3 regions of the Paenibacillus sp. FSL R5-0744 genome follow, and region 3 is predicted to be linked to each of the others. Evidence: predicted binding sites of a transcription regulator. Region 3 holds the regulator's gene; each other region holds the start of a gene.
What was found. The regulator Rex, encoded in region 3, represses fermentation and respiration genes when NADH is low (regulators of the CRP and FNR family bind a similar motif). The targets are predictions, from matches to a motif close to TTGTGAAATATTTCACAA.
Positions count from the first base shown of each region.

Region 1: a site for Rex is predicted at 2,265-2,282, ahead of MKY19_RS03400 (flavocytochrome c). Genes of this name have one in related genera too.
Region 2: a site for Rex is predicted at 2,829-2,846, ahead of adhE (bifunctional acetaldehyde-CoA/alcohol dehydrogenase). Genes of this name have one in related genera too.

Region 1 covers NZ_CP150228.1:751,959-756,182, forward strand. Annotated here, with positions in the region: gene rlmD (23S rRNA (uracil(1939)-C(5))-methyltransferase RlmD) at 1-108, shown strand, start outside; gene MKY19_RS03400 (flavocytochrome c) at 373-2,163, opposite strand; gene MKY19_RS03405 (sensor histidine kinase) at 2,388-4,025, shown strand; gene MKY19_RS03410 (response regulator) at 3,994-4,224, shown strand, end outside.
Region 2 covers NZ_CP150228.1:4,978,240-4,982,463, forward strand. Annotated here, with positions in the region: gene adhE (bifunctional acetaldehyde-CoA/alcohol dehydrogenase) at 133-2,754, opposite strand; gene MKY19_RS22085 (extracellular solute-binding protein) at 3,156-4,224, opposite strand, start outside.
Region 3 covers NZ_CP150228.1:4,709,713-4,713,936, forward strand. Annotated here, with positions in the region: gene MKY19_RS20795 (amidohydrolase) at 1-1,218, opposite strand, end outside; gene MKY19_RS20800 (redox-sensing transcriptional repressor Rex) at 1,205-1,858, opposite strand; gene dinG (ATP-dependent DNA helicase DinG) at 1,990-4,224, opposite strand, start outside.

The sequences.
Region 1 (4,224 bases), 2.9 Mb from region 3:
GGGTATAAGACAGTGGAGGTAACTCCGGTGGATATGTTCCCGCATACGGTGCATGTAGAATCGGTAGCTTTGTTGGTGAGGAACCCTTGTCAAGTAGACACTAAATAATTGCTATAGTTCTAGTGATAGTACCAGGAAAGAAATGGACAATATTAATTCCACTAACGGAGAACGATAAAAGAGCCGCGAGTTAGACGAGCGTAGCCCCTAGGCTCCACCATAAAAAACCGCCCTGTTCGCAATGTTGCTGACAGGGCGGTTTACTATGTCATAGAGGGAAACTTGAAAGTTATCAGTCAACCTGCACTCAACAAACTATCTTGCATTTTTTTAAGGCTAACTTATTAATAGAGCACTTACACAAACATAAGATTACTCTGCTACAACTTGCTTACCTGCAATCCGGCCGAAGGTGAAGATATCAGCGATAGCATTACCGCCAAGACGGTTTGCACCATGAATGACCCCTGTTACTTCACCTGCAGCGAACAGCCCAGGGATGACTTCGCCTTTTTCATTCAATACGCGAGTCTTCTCGTCGATCACCAAGCCGCCCATTGTATGGTGAACGGATGGTACAGCTTTTTCGATGTAGTAAGGGCCTTTTTCAAGAGATTTCAATCCACCGCGATGTTTGAAATCAAGGTCTTTACCTGTTTTCGCATAATCATTTACTTTATTAATCGTTTCTTTCAAAGTGTTCACGTCAATTTTGAAGAAATCAGCCGCCTCTTCAATCGTATCGGCTTTAAAGAGCAAGCCTTGTTTAACGAGCTGATCGTATTCGTCTTGATGAACTTCGATCGTTTTACCAATATCCTCAATGCCTTGATTCCATAATTGATACGTATATCCACCCGTTTGGGCAAGAATTGCTTTAGAAATAACGTCACGACGTTCTAATTCCTCAACGAAGCGCTTGCCTTCTTGGTTAATCAGGATCGCACCATCGAAGCGGGAGTCTGCAACCAGGGAAATAACACCTGTCTCAGGATTACAGATTGGATACGTTTGAATACTCTCCATATTTGTCAGTTTGGCGCCAATCGTTTCTGCCATAACGATACCGTCACCTGTAGATCCTGGTGTATCGGTAGACATATATTTTTCATCCATTTTAGGGTTATACTTTTTACGCATCTCTACATTGGATCCAAAACCACCGGTAGCGATGATGACGCCTTTGTTCGCATGGAATGTGATCTTGTCGCCAGTACCCGAAGTCGCAGTTACACCGGTTACTTTGCCGCTTTCGTCCTTCAGCAAGGTTTCGGCTTTCATATTCGTTTTGATCGTGATTTGATCAGCGTCTGTTTTGGCTTTTAACTTAGTAATCAATTCAACACCTGTATGACCTACAGGAATCAACGCACGTTTTCTGGAATGGCCTCCAAATTGGAACAGATGATCAGGTAAGAACTCTACCTTGATCTCATCGCGCAGCCATTCGGCAGATGATAGAGCATTGTCGGCAAGAATACGAACCATCTTTGGATCCCCGAGGTTGTCTCCGCCTTTCATCGTATCATTATAGAACAATTCAGTCGTGTCATCTGTGATGCCTAGAGCACGTTCAACCCAGTTGTCAGGAGCATTCATCTCACCACCGGAGATCAATGTGTTGCCGCCAACAGCTGGCATTTTCTCGAGCAGAACTACATTTGCTCCAGCGCTCTTCGCTTCGATAGCCGCACTAAAGCCAGCACCCCCGGCACCGATGACGACAACATCATAGGTTTGCTCGACTTCTTCTTTGTCTTTGCTTTTACTGACTGCAGCGCCAGCGACAAGGGTAAGTCCAGATTTCGTAATTGCATCTTGAATGGCTTCGAGATATCCTTTGCTTGTAACCGTAGATCCGCTAACGGCATCAACTTTTGCGCTGTTAGTTGCCATGACATCTTGCTTGAGCTGCGTATAAACAGGTTCTGCAAGTACTTCATTTTCCTTATGCTCTGTTACTTTAATGTCAGTGATCTTGTTATCTAATAAGGAAACTTGTACTTTAATATCACCATGTTTACCTTGCCCAACCCCTTCAAAGACTTGAACTCCGTTTGCATCTGCAGCGGGTGCTGCATCTTTACCGCCGCAGGCAGCAAGCGTGAACATAAGACTGAGGACTAGTAGAATAGATAACAGCTTTTTCGTGTGAGTTCGCATAATATCTCCTTCATTCTGTTGTGAATTGGTTACATACACTAGGGAGAGGCAGATTTGCTAGGCAAATCCCTTATCTCTAGCCTAGACATGAATGGTGTTTCATGTGAAAATATGCACAAGACCTATTATAGAGTTAGTACTGCATTATGTATTTGCACAGATTAGCGTTTTTTTGTCTTTTTCGGGCATGTAAGAAACGGATATTGTGAAGGGCTATGATTACAATGAGATCAATTCACTTAAAAATTACGTTAATCGCAGGAAGCTGCTTCTTGCTGCTGTTCATTGCATTGCTTGTAACAATATATTTGGAGATGAACCATACGGTTGTCCCTTTGAATAAGAACTTAACGCAGCAAGTGGTTAATGCACGCAGCGACCAGATCGATTATTGGTTTAATCAGCGCATCGGTGAGATAGACATGCTTGCTTCTCTAGCTTCGGACCATCATTGGACACGAGATGAATTGCTGCAAGAGATCGATAAGTTCGAGGCGAAGAAGCAAGTAGAGTACGAATCCATACGAGTGGTGGATATTCACGGAAATTCCTGGTCAGCAAAGGACAAGCCTTTTTCGATACTAAACCGACCCTACTATCGAAAACAACTGCTAAATTCAGATTCCAATTATGTGGTGAGTAATCCGATCGTATCCAAAGCGAATGCAGTTGAAATCGTCGTCATTCTCTACCGCGTGAATCCATCGGTGAATGATGAGGTAGCTTATATTGCCGCAGCCGTCTCCGTCAAGAAGATGAAGGAGATTGCTCAAGATGTAATGCTATATGACCAGTCAGGCCAGCTTATCATCGATTGCAGAGAGCTGGGTGAAGGAGATGGAGCGGAGGATGCAGCAGATAAGAAGAACATGAGTGTATTTGAGGCTCCAATTCAAAATGTGGAAGGCTGGAAGCTAGTACTCGAAGTACCGAATTCAAGTCTATCGCTAGCGGTGATCAAAACCCAGCGGACTGCATTGCTGGTAGGCGTTCTTATCGGTAGTGCGTTTATCGTCTTTCTGATGCTGCTTGCTTCTTCCATTATTCGTCCAATTCAGTCGCTTCGCCAGGTAATGGAAAATGTGCAGAACGGCAACCAAACCATACGAGCAGATGTTACGCGCTCGGATGAGATCGGCGATCTTGGGCGAAGCTTCAATGACATGCTTGTTCAATTATACGCTGTGGAGCAGGACAGAAAGGAGATGGAACTCAGACTGATTCATGAGCAGATCAAGCCGCACTTTTTATACAACACATTGGATACGATCCAGTGGATGGCAACGGAACATGGAGCAGATAATGTGGTGGAGATGGTGGAAGCGCTTAGCGCGTATTTCCGAGTAGGGCTTGGCACAGGCAGTCCCTACATTCTGCTTGATCAGGAGTTGTACCATGTCGAGAGTTATCTTCATATTCAAGGCGTGCGATATGAGGAGATTCTGGACTACGAGCTTCGATATGATGAAAAGCTTGCTCAGTGCCAAGTGGTTCGCTTCATGCTGCAGCCTTTGGTGGAAAATGCAATTTATCACGGGATTAAGCCACTTGGGGATCAAAAGTGCAAAATTTCGATTACAGCATATAAACAGGTCGATTATTTGGTCATTAAGGTTGAAAATAATGGGGTTATGATTCCTGAAGAGAAGCTTGAACAGATGAATCAAGCCCTTCTTGATGATAAAGATGATCGTTCTGCCACGGGCTTTGGGCTATACAGTGTAAACCATCGCATTCGACTAGCTTACGGGGTGCCATATGGCCTTGCAGTGAAGAGCGAAGATGGCATTACCGTTATGGTCATTCGAATACCTTTGGAAGGGGAGCGGAATGAAGATGTGGAAGATTGTCATCGTCGATGATGAAACGATCATTCGCAAAGGCTTGCGACAATACATTGAGGAGAGTTCGTATCTTTTTGAAGTTGCAGGAGAAGCGAAAAGTGCAAACGAAGCATTGAATATGGTGGAGGAAGCCCCACCACATGTATGTCTTGTGGACATCAACATGCCGAATATGAATGGGCTCGATCTGATAAATATATTGCGCGAACGCTGTCCG
Region 2 (4,224 bases), 270 kb from region 3:
TGTGGGACCGTTGTTTATATAAACATTCTAGTTTATTTTCTATAAAAACACTGTGACAAATATCACCTTTCGAGTGATATTTGTCACCTTTATCTAAGTCCACAACTATCCTATTCTCTATTTAACCATTTATTAATTATCAAATCTTCCGTAGAACGCATTACGGTATACATCAGCAAGCTCAGAAACCAGTGGCAGCTTAGGATTGGCAGTTGTACATTGATCTTCAAACGCACGGTCAGCCAAGTAATCTACGCGGGATTCGAAGTCCTTAGGATCAAAGCCCAGTTGTTGGAACGATTCTTCGATGCCCAATTTTTTATTCATATCGCGAATAGCATTGATCAGGCTAGTTACACCTTCTTCAGTTGTGCGAGCTGGCAATCCCAGAATACGGGCAATTTCAGCATAACGCTCATCAGCTACGAAGTGCGAATATTTAGGGAACGAAGCGAACTTCGTAGGTTTTTTAGCATTGTAGCGGATAACGTGTGGCATAAGGATCGCGTTAGTACGACCGTGAGCAGTGTGGTACTGTCCGCCCCATTTATGTGCCAAACTGTGGTTAATACCCAAGAATGCATTGGCAAAGGCCATACCAGCAAGTGTTGATGCGTTATGCATTTTCTCACGTGCTACTCTGTCGCCTTCCAGCGCCGATTTTTCAAGGTATTGGAATACCAGTTGGATGGCTTTAATAGCTAGACCATCAGTGTAGTCACTCGCCATAACTGATACATAAGCTTCGATAGCATGTGTCAATACGTCCATACCTGTATCAGCAACAGCAGTTTTTGGCAAGCTGTATACGAACTCTGGATCAATGATAGCTACATCTGGAGTTAACTCGTAGTCAGCCAAAGGATATTTAGTGTGCTGTTCAGTTGTTTTATCGGTAATAACTGCGAAAGATGTTACTTCCGAACCTGTACCCGAAGTAGTTGGAATAGCTACAAATTTAGCTTTGTTACCAAGTTTAGGGAATTTATATACCCGTTTACGGATATCCATGAATTTTTGTTTCAGACCATTAAAGTCTGCGTCTGGATGTTCATAGAATAACCACATTCCTTTTGCAGCATCCATTGGGGAACCGCCGCCAAGTGCGATAATGCAGTCCGGTTGGAATCTGTTCATCATTGCAGTACCTTTTTCAACTGTAGTTGTCGATGGATCTGGTTCAACTTCAGAGAACACTTCGATAGCTACAGGAGTTTGACGTTGACGCAGGTAATGTTCAACTCTTTCAACATATCCAAGCTTAACCATCATTGGGTCAGTGATAATTGCGACACGTGTGATATCAGGCATTTTGGTCAGGTACTGAGTAGCGCCTTTTTCGAAATAGATCTTGTCAGGTACTTTAAACCATTGCATATTCACGGTACGACGATTCACCCTTTTCACGTTGATCAAATTGATTGCTGTAACGTTTTGCGACACGGAGTTACGTCCATAAGATCCGCAGCCCAGAGTCAACGAAGGGATATTAGTGTTGTAGATATCGCCGATCGCACCATGTGTGGAAGGCGAGTTAACGAGAATACGTCCTGTTTGCAGACGGTTAGAGAACTTCATGATTACTTCTTCATTGTTGGAGTGGATAGCCGAGCTATGTCCCATACCACCAAATTCAACAATTTGAGCTGCGCGTTCGATACCTTGATCTGCATTCTTAACTTTGTAGCAAGCAAGAACCGGGCTTAATTTTTCAGCGGAAAGTGGATATTTAGTGCCTACACCTTCAAGTTCTGCTACCAGAATCTTTGTGCCGGCAGGGACTTGAATGCCACACATTTCAGCAATCTTCACTGCGGATTGACCTACGATTGCTGGGTTAACCGCACATTTATCTACGTTCATTGCTCCACTAGTCAGTTTGGCAGCTTCTTCTTTATTCACAAAGTAGCAGCCATTAGCAATCATCTTTTTCTTCACTTGATCGAAGATTGGTTCTTCGATAATAACAGCTTGCTCGGAAGCACAGATCATACCATTATCAAATGTTTTAGAAAGAATGATGTCCGTTACGGCTTGATCAATATCCGCGCTCTTTTCAATAAAAGCAGGTACGTTACCAGGGCCTACGCCAAGTGCTGGTTTACCACAGCTGTAAGCTGCTTTTACCATTGCAGAACCACCAGTTGCCAAGATAAGAGCAACGTCTGGGTTGTTCATCAATGCGTTTGTCTTGTCCATTGTTGGCATTTCAATCCATTGGATACAGTTCTCAGGAGCGCCAGCTTTCACGGCAGCATCATGAAGAATTTTTGCAGCAGCTGCACTACACTCTTGCGCAGATGGGTGGAAACCGAATATAATAGGGTTCCGTGTCTTAATCGAAATCAACGCTTTAAACATCGTGGTGGATGTAGGGTTGGTTACCGGTGTGATACCCATAACAATTCCGACGGGTTCAGCAATTTTTTGGAAGCTATCATAAGCGTTGTCTTCAATAACGCCTACTGTTTTATCGTATTTAATTCCGTGCCAGATATATTCAGTTGAGAAGATGTTCTTCGTAATTTTGTCTTCGTATACGCCGCGTCCAGTTTCTTCTACGGCCAATTTTGCGAGGTACATATGTTTGTCGAGTCCAGCCAACGCCATTGCATGAACGATTGTGTCAACTTGCTCTTGGTCTAGCGCCATGAACGCCTCATGCGCTTTTTTTGCTTTATCCACTAAATTCTGAATATACTCTTCAGCGGTAACTTGTTTAACTTGGGCGGCGACTTCGTTCTTAACTGCCATCTCCCTCGTCCTCCTGTCAATTTTTAGTTGTTTTTCTCTACACATTTATCTTATCACATGATTTCCACCTTGTATAGTGAAATCTTTCACAAAGTATAAAGTTTTTTTGATTTGTTTTCAAAGCGCTTTCATTCGATCATATTATAGTCTTTTTACCATATTATGTGCTATAGAACCCTTTAAATCTTAGAATTATACTTTAATAAGCAAAATTTTAGCTCCTTTTTATTCCATATATCTAAAATCAGTGCACAAAAATGTATACTCTTCATCACAGTCAATTACGATTTTTCTACACCGTCATAATTTCCAATTGATTATCACTATTTCTGAAGATTTATAAATTTATAAATCTTCACAACAAAAAAGCCGGCCCCAAAGGGGCCGGTTTTTGCATTAAACTATTCCGCTTTAATCGTATCAAAGAATTTCTCTTGCACTGTTTTAGCTGCTGCTTCTAGCTGGCTCTTGGAATCCGTTCCTTTTTTGGAGAACAGCTCTTGAATAACATTGGACATGGTTGCGTAATAGTCCTGTGTGTTGTATTGAGCTTCAGGTTTACCATCCAAAAGTCCCATAATGTCAGGGCTATATTGGTATACATTTGTGTACTTGTCATAAACCGCTTTGGTCTTCTTACCAAACTCAGAATCAGCTGAGTAGTAGTCTAAGAGCGGCGGGATAAAGTATTTGCCATCGGTTGTACGTTGTTGAAGAATTGCATCCAGCGCTTCCAAACCTTTGTCAGAGAAATAATCAAAAGTAATGTAGCGGAATGCCATTTCTTGTTCATCTGGCGTAGCATTTGGATTGATTACTAGATAGTCACCACCAAGTACCCCTGTGTGCTTACCGCCTTTTTCCATAGCTGGCATAGGATACGTAAGCACATCCTCAGGTTTCAGTCCACCTTGGTTCAACGCTTGCTCGATAACGCCATCAGATCCGGCCATTACCATTGCTGTACGACTTTGTTGGAACGCACCTACAGCATCGCCCCAACCAAGTGCCCAGTCCTGAGGAATCGCGTTAGCTTCCCATCTAAGTTTCTTGTAGAAATCCAGTGCTTTTACGCCAGCATCGGAATTAAATGTAGCTATAACCTTACCGCCTTCAATCTTTTGAATCTCTCCGCCAGCTTCAAACAGGAAGTTGGTCCAGTTCCAACCTGATTCGTTCCCCTTACCCATTGGAGCAATACCGGAAATCCCTTTTTTGGCATCAGCTACACCTTTAGCCGTATTCAGCATATCATCCCAAGTCCAATCCATAGGTGGAATGGCTACGCCTTTTTCATCCAGCATTTTTTTGTTGATCATAGTGGTTGTTACATAACCTTTTTGTGTTACTCCGAAAACTTTGCCGTCGATGATAAATTGATTTTGAAGCACTGTGTTAATTTGATCTTTAAATTCATATTTGTTCCACAGATCTGTGATGTCAGCAACCCAGCCCTTTTCAACCAGGAAT
Region 3 (4,224 bases):
TACAACCTGTTTACCATTCACCCATACATGCTCAACGTCCTTGGCGCTGGCAGAGTATACAGCATGAGACAACAGATCTGTGTGTGGTAGCAAATGCGGCTGGTCTATATCAATCGCGATAAAGTCCGCTTTCATGCCAACAGCGAGTCTACCCACATCATTTAAAAAGATAGACTTTGCGCCATACTCTGTAGCTATACGCAGCGCTTCCGGAGCTGGGACAGCCGTCGGATCACCACTTACACCTTTATGGATGAGGGCTGCAAGACGCATCTCTTCAAACATATCCAGGTTATTATTGCTTGCCGCACCATCTGTACCCAGTGACACCTTCACACCAGCCTTTAGAAGATCCGTAACCCGAGCCACTCCACTAGCCAGTTTCAGATTACTTCCTGGGTTATGAGACACGCCTACATCATGACGAGCCAGTATCTCGATCTCTTCATCATTCAAATGAACGCCATGTGCAACAATAGACGGACGTGTGAACATTCCAAGCTTCTCTAAATGCGCTACAGGCCGAAGTCCGTAATCCACCACATTCTGCTCCACTTCGCGTTTGGTCTCGGACATATGGGTATGCATCGGTAAATCCAAATCATGTGCCGCTTGTACAAACTTAACAAAGAAGTCCGGTGGGCAAGTATATGGGGCGTGTGGCGAGATCATCGTCGTAATTCTACCATCAGCCTTACCATGCCAATTTCGTGCAAAAGAAATCGCTTCCGCAAGCTTGTGATTTTGTACTTCCTCTGGGCATAATCCGATTACGCCTCTCATCAGTACGGAACGGATGCCTGATAATTCGACTACCTCTGCTACTCGATCCATATGATCATACATATCCAAGAAGGTTGTAGTACCACCTTTTAGCATTTCCAGTACCGACAAGGAGGTTCCCCAGTATACATCTTCTCCAGTGAATTTCGCTTCCATCGGCCACATCTTCTCTTGAAGCCACACCTGAAGTGCTAAATCATCTCCATAACCACGAAGCAATGACATTGCGGCATGGCCATGTGTGTTTACCAGACCTGGCATAAACAGCAGACGACTGCCATCAACAACTTGCACATCATCTTCCATTAAAGGTTCTTCTTTTCCTATGTAAGTGATCAAATCATCTTCAATAGTCATATATCCGCTCAGAACCGGCTCATCCGTTCCCGGAATAAGAAAACGCCCGCCCTTAATAATCGTTTTACTGCTCTTCATTTCCGCTTTCTTCCTTTCCGTCTTTCAAATAATAAGCAAGGCTTTGCAAATCCGTTGTAAAATCGGCAGCATGAACACGGATATTCGATGGTGTTTTTAGAATCACTGGTGCAAAATTCAAAATCGCCTCAATGCCAGACTCAATGAGAATATCTGCTACATTCTGCGCTTCTGAATCAGGCACAGTAATGATCCCAATTCGAATACCTTGCTCACGAACCGTCTGACCAAGCTCCTCCATCGGTTGAACGGTAAGAGAGTTGATTTTCCGCCCTACCTTAGGTGCATAGGAGTCAAATATAGCGGTAATCTTCATAGTATCTTTCAGATAAGCATTGTAATTAGATAATGCATGTCCAAGGTTACCAGCACCTACTAAAGCCACATTCAATTGTTGATCCAGCTTCAGAATATGACGGATTTTTTCAATAAGATAAGTTACGTCATACCCGATACCTTTTCTACCAAAGTCTCCAAAATAAGCTAAATCTTTACGAATTTGAGCAGGATTCAAATCAAGTTTTTGTCCTAGTTCTTGTGAGGAAACGGTTAATATTTCACGTTTCTGGAGATCATTCAAGAAACGCAAGTACACAGGAAGTCTGCGAACAACGGCTTCTGATATTTTATCCGATTTCATAATTTACCTCCTAATTTAAGTGATATTCTGTTCAAATCCTATCGAAATATCTGCACCTCGTCTCAAGGAAGAGCGGTATTCTTATACCGCCCTTCCTTGTAGAGTGATTAATAAGATCGATGACGTTCTTTTCAAGAAACGCCTCCGTCTTCCAACCACTCCGCTATACGAGGAACCATTTGATCCGTAAGCATATGCTCCATTTTCGGGCCAGGCAACGAATAGAGGAAATACTTCCCATAGTGAGATTCGATCACCCTTGTGTCATACACAATAACAATACCCCGATCTTGCGCTGTCCGTACCAGCCTCCCAAATCCTTGCTTGAAGCGAATAACCGCCTGAGGAACAGACAACTTCATGAACGGATTCTTTTTCTGGGCTTGTAATAACTCAGACTTCGCTTCCGCTAGGGGGTGGTTTGGCGGTTGAAATGGGAGTCTCACGATGGCCAAGCATGTTAATGCTTCACCTGGAATATCTACACCCTCCCAAAAGCTGCTTGTTCCTAACAGTACAGAAGCTGCACTGTCCTGAAAACGGCGGATCAGCTTGCTACGGCTGCCCCCCTCCACGCCTTGACCTAATACCGTGATCTCTTGTGAGGCTAGAGCCTCTTTCAGAGGATCGTAAACCTGGCGTAGCATCTTGTAAGAAGTAAACAGGACAAGCATCCGCCCACGTGTTGTAATAGCTGCTTCTGCTAGTGACTGTACGAGTGTATCGACAAATCGGGCATCGCCTACACTCCCCTTCACACTTGGGAAATCCCGCGGAATAACTAACAGCGCCTGCTCCCGATACTTAAAGGGAGAAGGCAGGAGTGATGTCATCAGACGCCCCTCTTCCGCAGCTTCATTAAGTCCGAGATTATCAATCATAAACTGGAAAGATTTATCCACAGAGAGTGTCGCCGAAGTTAGTACGATACTTTTCTTCTTGTCGAAAAACAGCTCCTTAAGCTGAGTACTAACATCAACAGGAACGGCATACAGCTGTAGCGATTTACTGCGATAATTTCCATTCGCCTCCAGCCAATATACTACATTCTCATCATTTAATCCCATAAAAAACCGTACTTGCTCACGTATAGAAGCTAAATCCTTAAATAAGCCGCTAATATCGGTAACTAGGCTATCTGAGGAAGATTGACCTTCTTGATCTCGCATCTCATTAAGCATTTTATCACCTTTACGGATAATTTCGCTTAATGTCAGATTCATAGTATTCTCTAAAGCAACCAATTCATCCCAATCTTTCGGTTTACGGGTAGGAAGTAGCCGCATGACTAACTGGCCAGCTTCTCCCGCCGCTGCATCGCTGCGTTCCGGCAAGAGGCTGAATAGTTTATCACTAAGCAGATCCCAGGTTTCTTTTACGGTAAGAAGATCCGGATAGATTCTATCGATCACTCCGCTCCATTCAGAAGCTTCCTCACTGCCTGATGACTGAAGCATTTGGCGAAGTGTAGGAAGTTGGCCATTTCGACTATCCTTATAAAGACGCGATAGTGTATGTGCCACCGTGAAATGCTTCATATGCATGCCTAAATGCTTGCCAGCCACGTCCTCCAGATGATGGGCCTCATCTATTACAAGATGTTCATAAGCCGGAAGTAGTTGATGCCCAGCCTTAACATCTGCGAAAAGCTTAGAGTGGTTCGTAATGACCACGTCTGCAATACCAGCTTCATGCTTAGCCCGATGATAATAACACTTACGGAACCAAGGACACGAGCGACCCAGACAAGAATCGGTATCGCTTGCTACCGTCTCCCAAAAATCTCCGCCACGTCCACTTAGATTGAGCTCTTCGTCATCTCCTGATTCACTTTGTGTCAGCCAAACGATCATCTGAGCCGCAGTAAGCGCATCTTCCCTCGGACTTATAAAGTCTTTTTTATTAATTTTATGTTCGAACTTACGAAGACACAAATAATGCCCTCTGCCCTTAAAAATTGCAGCTTTAAATGGAAAAGGAACTACCTGCGTTAACAAAGGAATATCACGCTCACGCAATTGATCCTGCAGATTAATAGTATGAGTGCTGACCATGACTTTTTCATTAGTGCGTACGCTTTGGTATATGGCAGGCAATAAATAACCAAGGGATTTACCGGTTCCTGTCCCTGCTTCGATCAATAGATGCTTGTCTTCGGCAAGTGCCGTCATCACCTCATTGATCATAATATCCTGAGCTTCTCGGCTTTCATACTGTGGCAAAGTTTCTTTAAGTCGTTTCGTTACTTCATCCATATAATCTGTAAAAGATAAATTGTGTAGTGGATTCTCAGCATGCTCGTCTCGAGGTGGAGCTAATTCGTTCCAGTCTCCTACAGCAAGCGCTAATTGACGATAGAAAGTCAG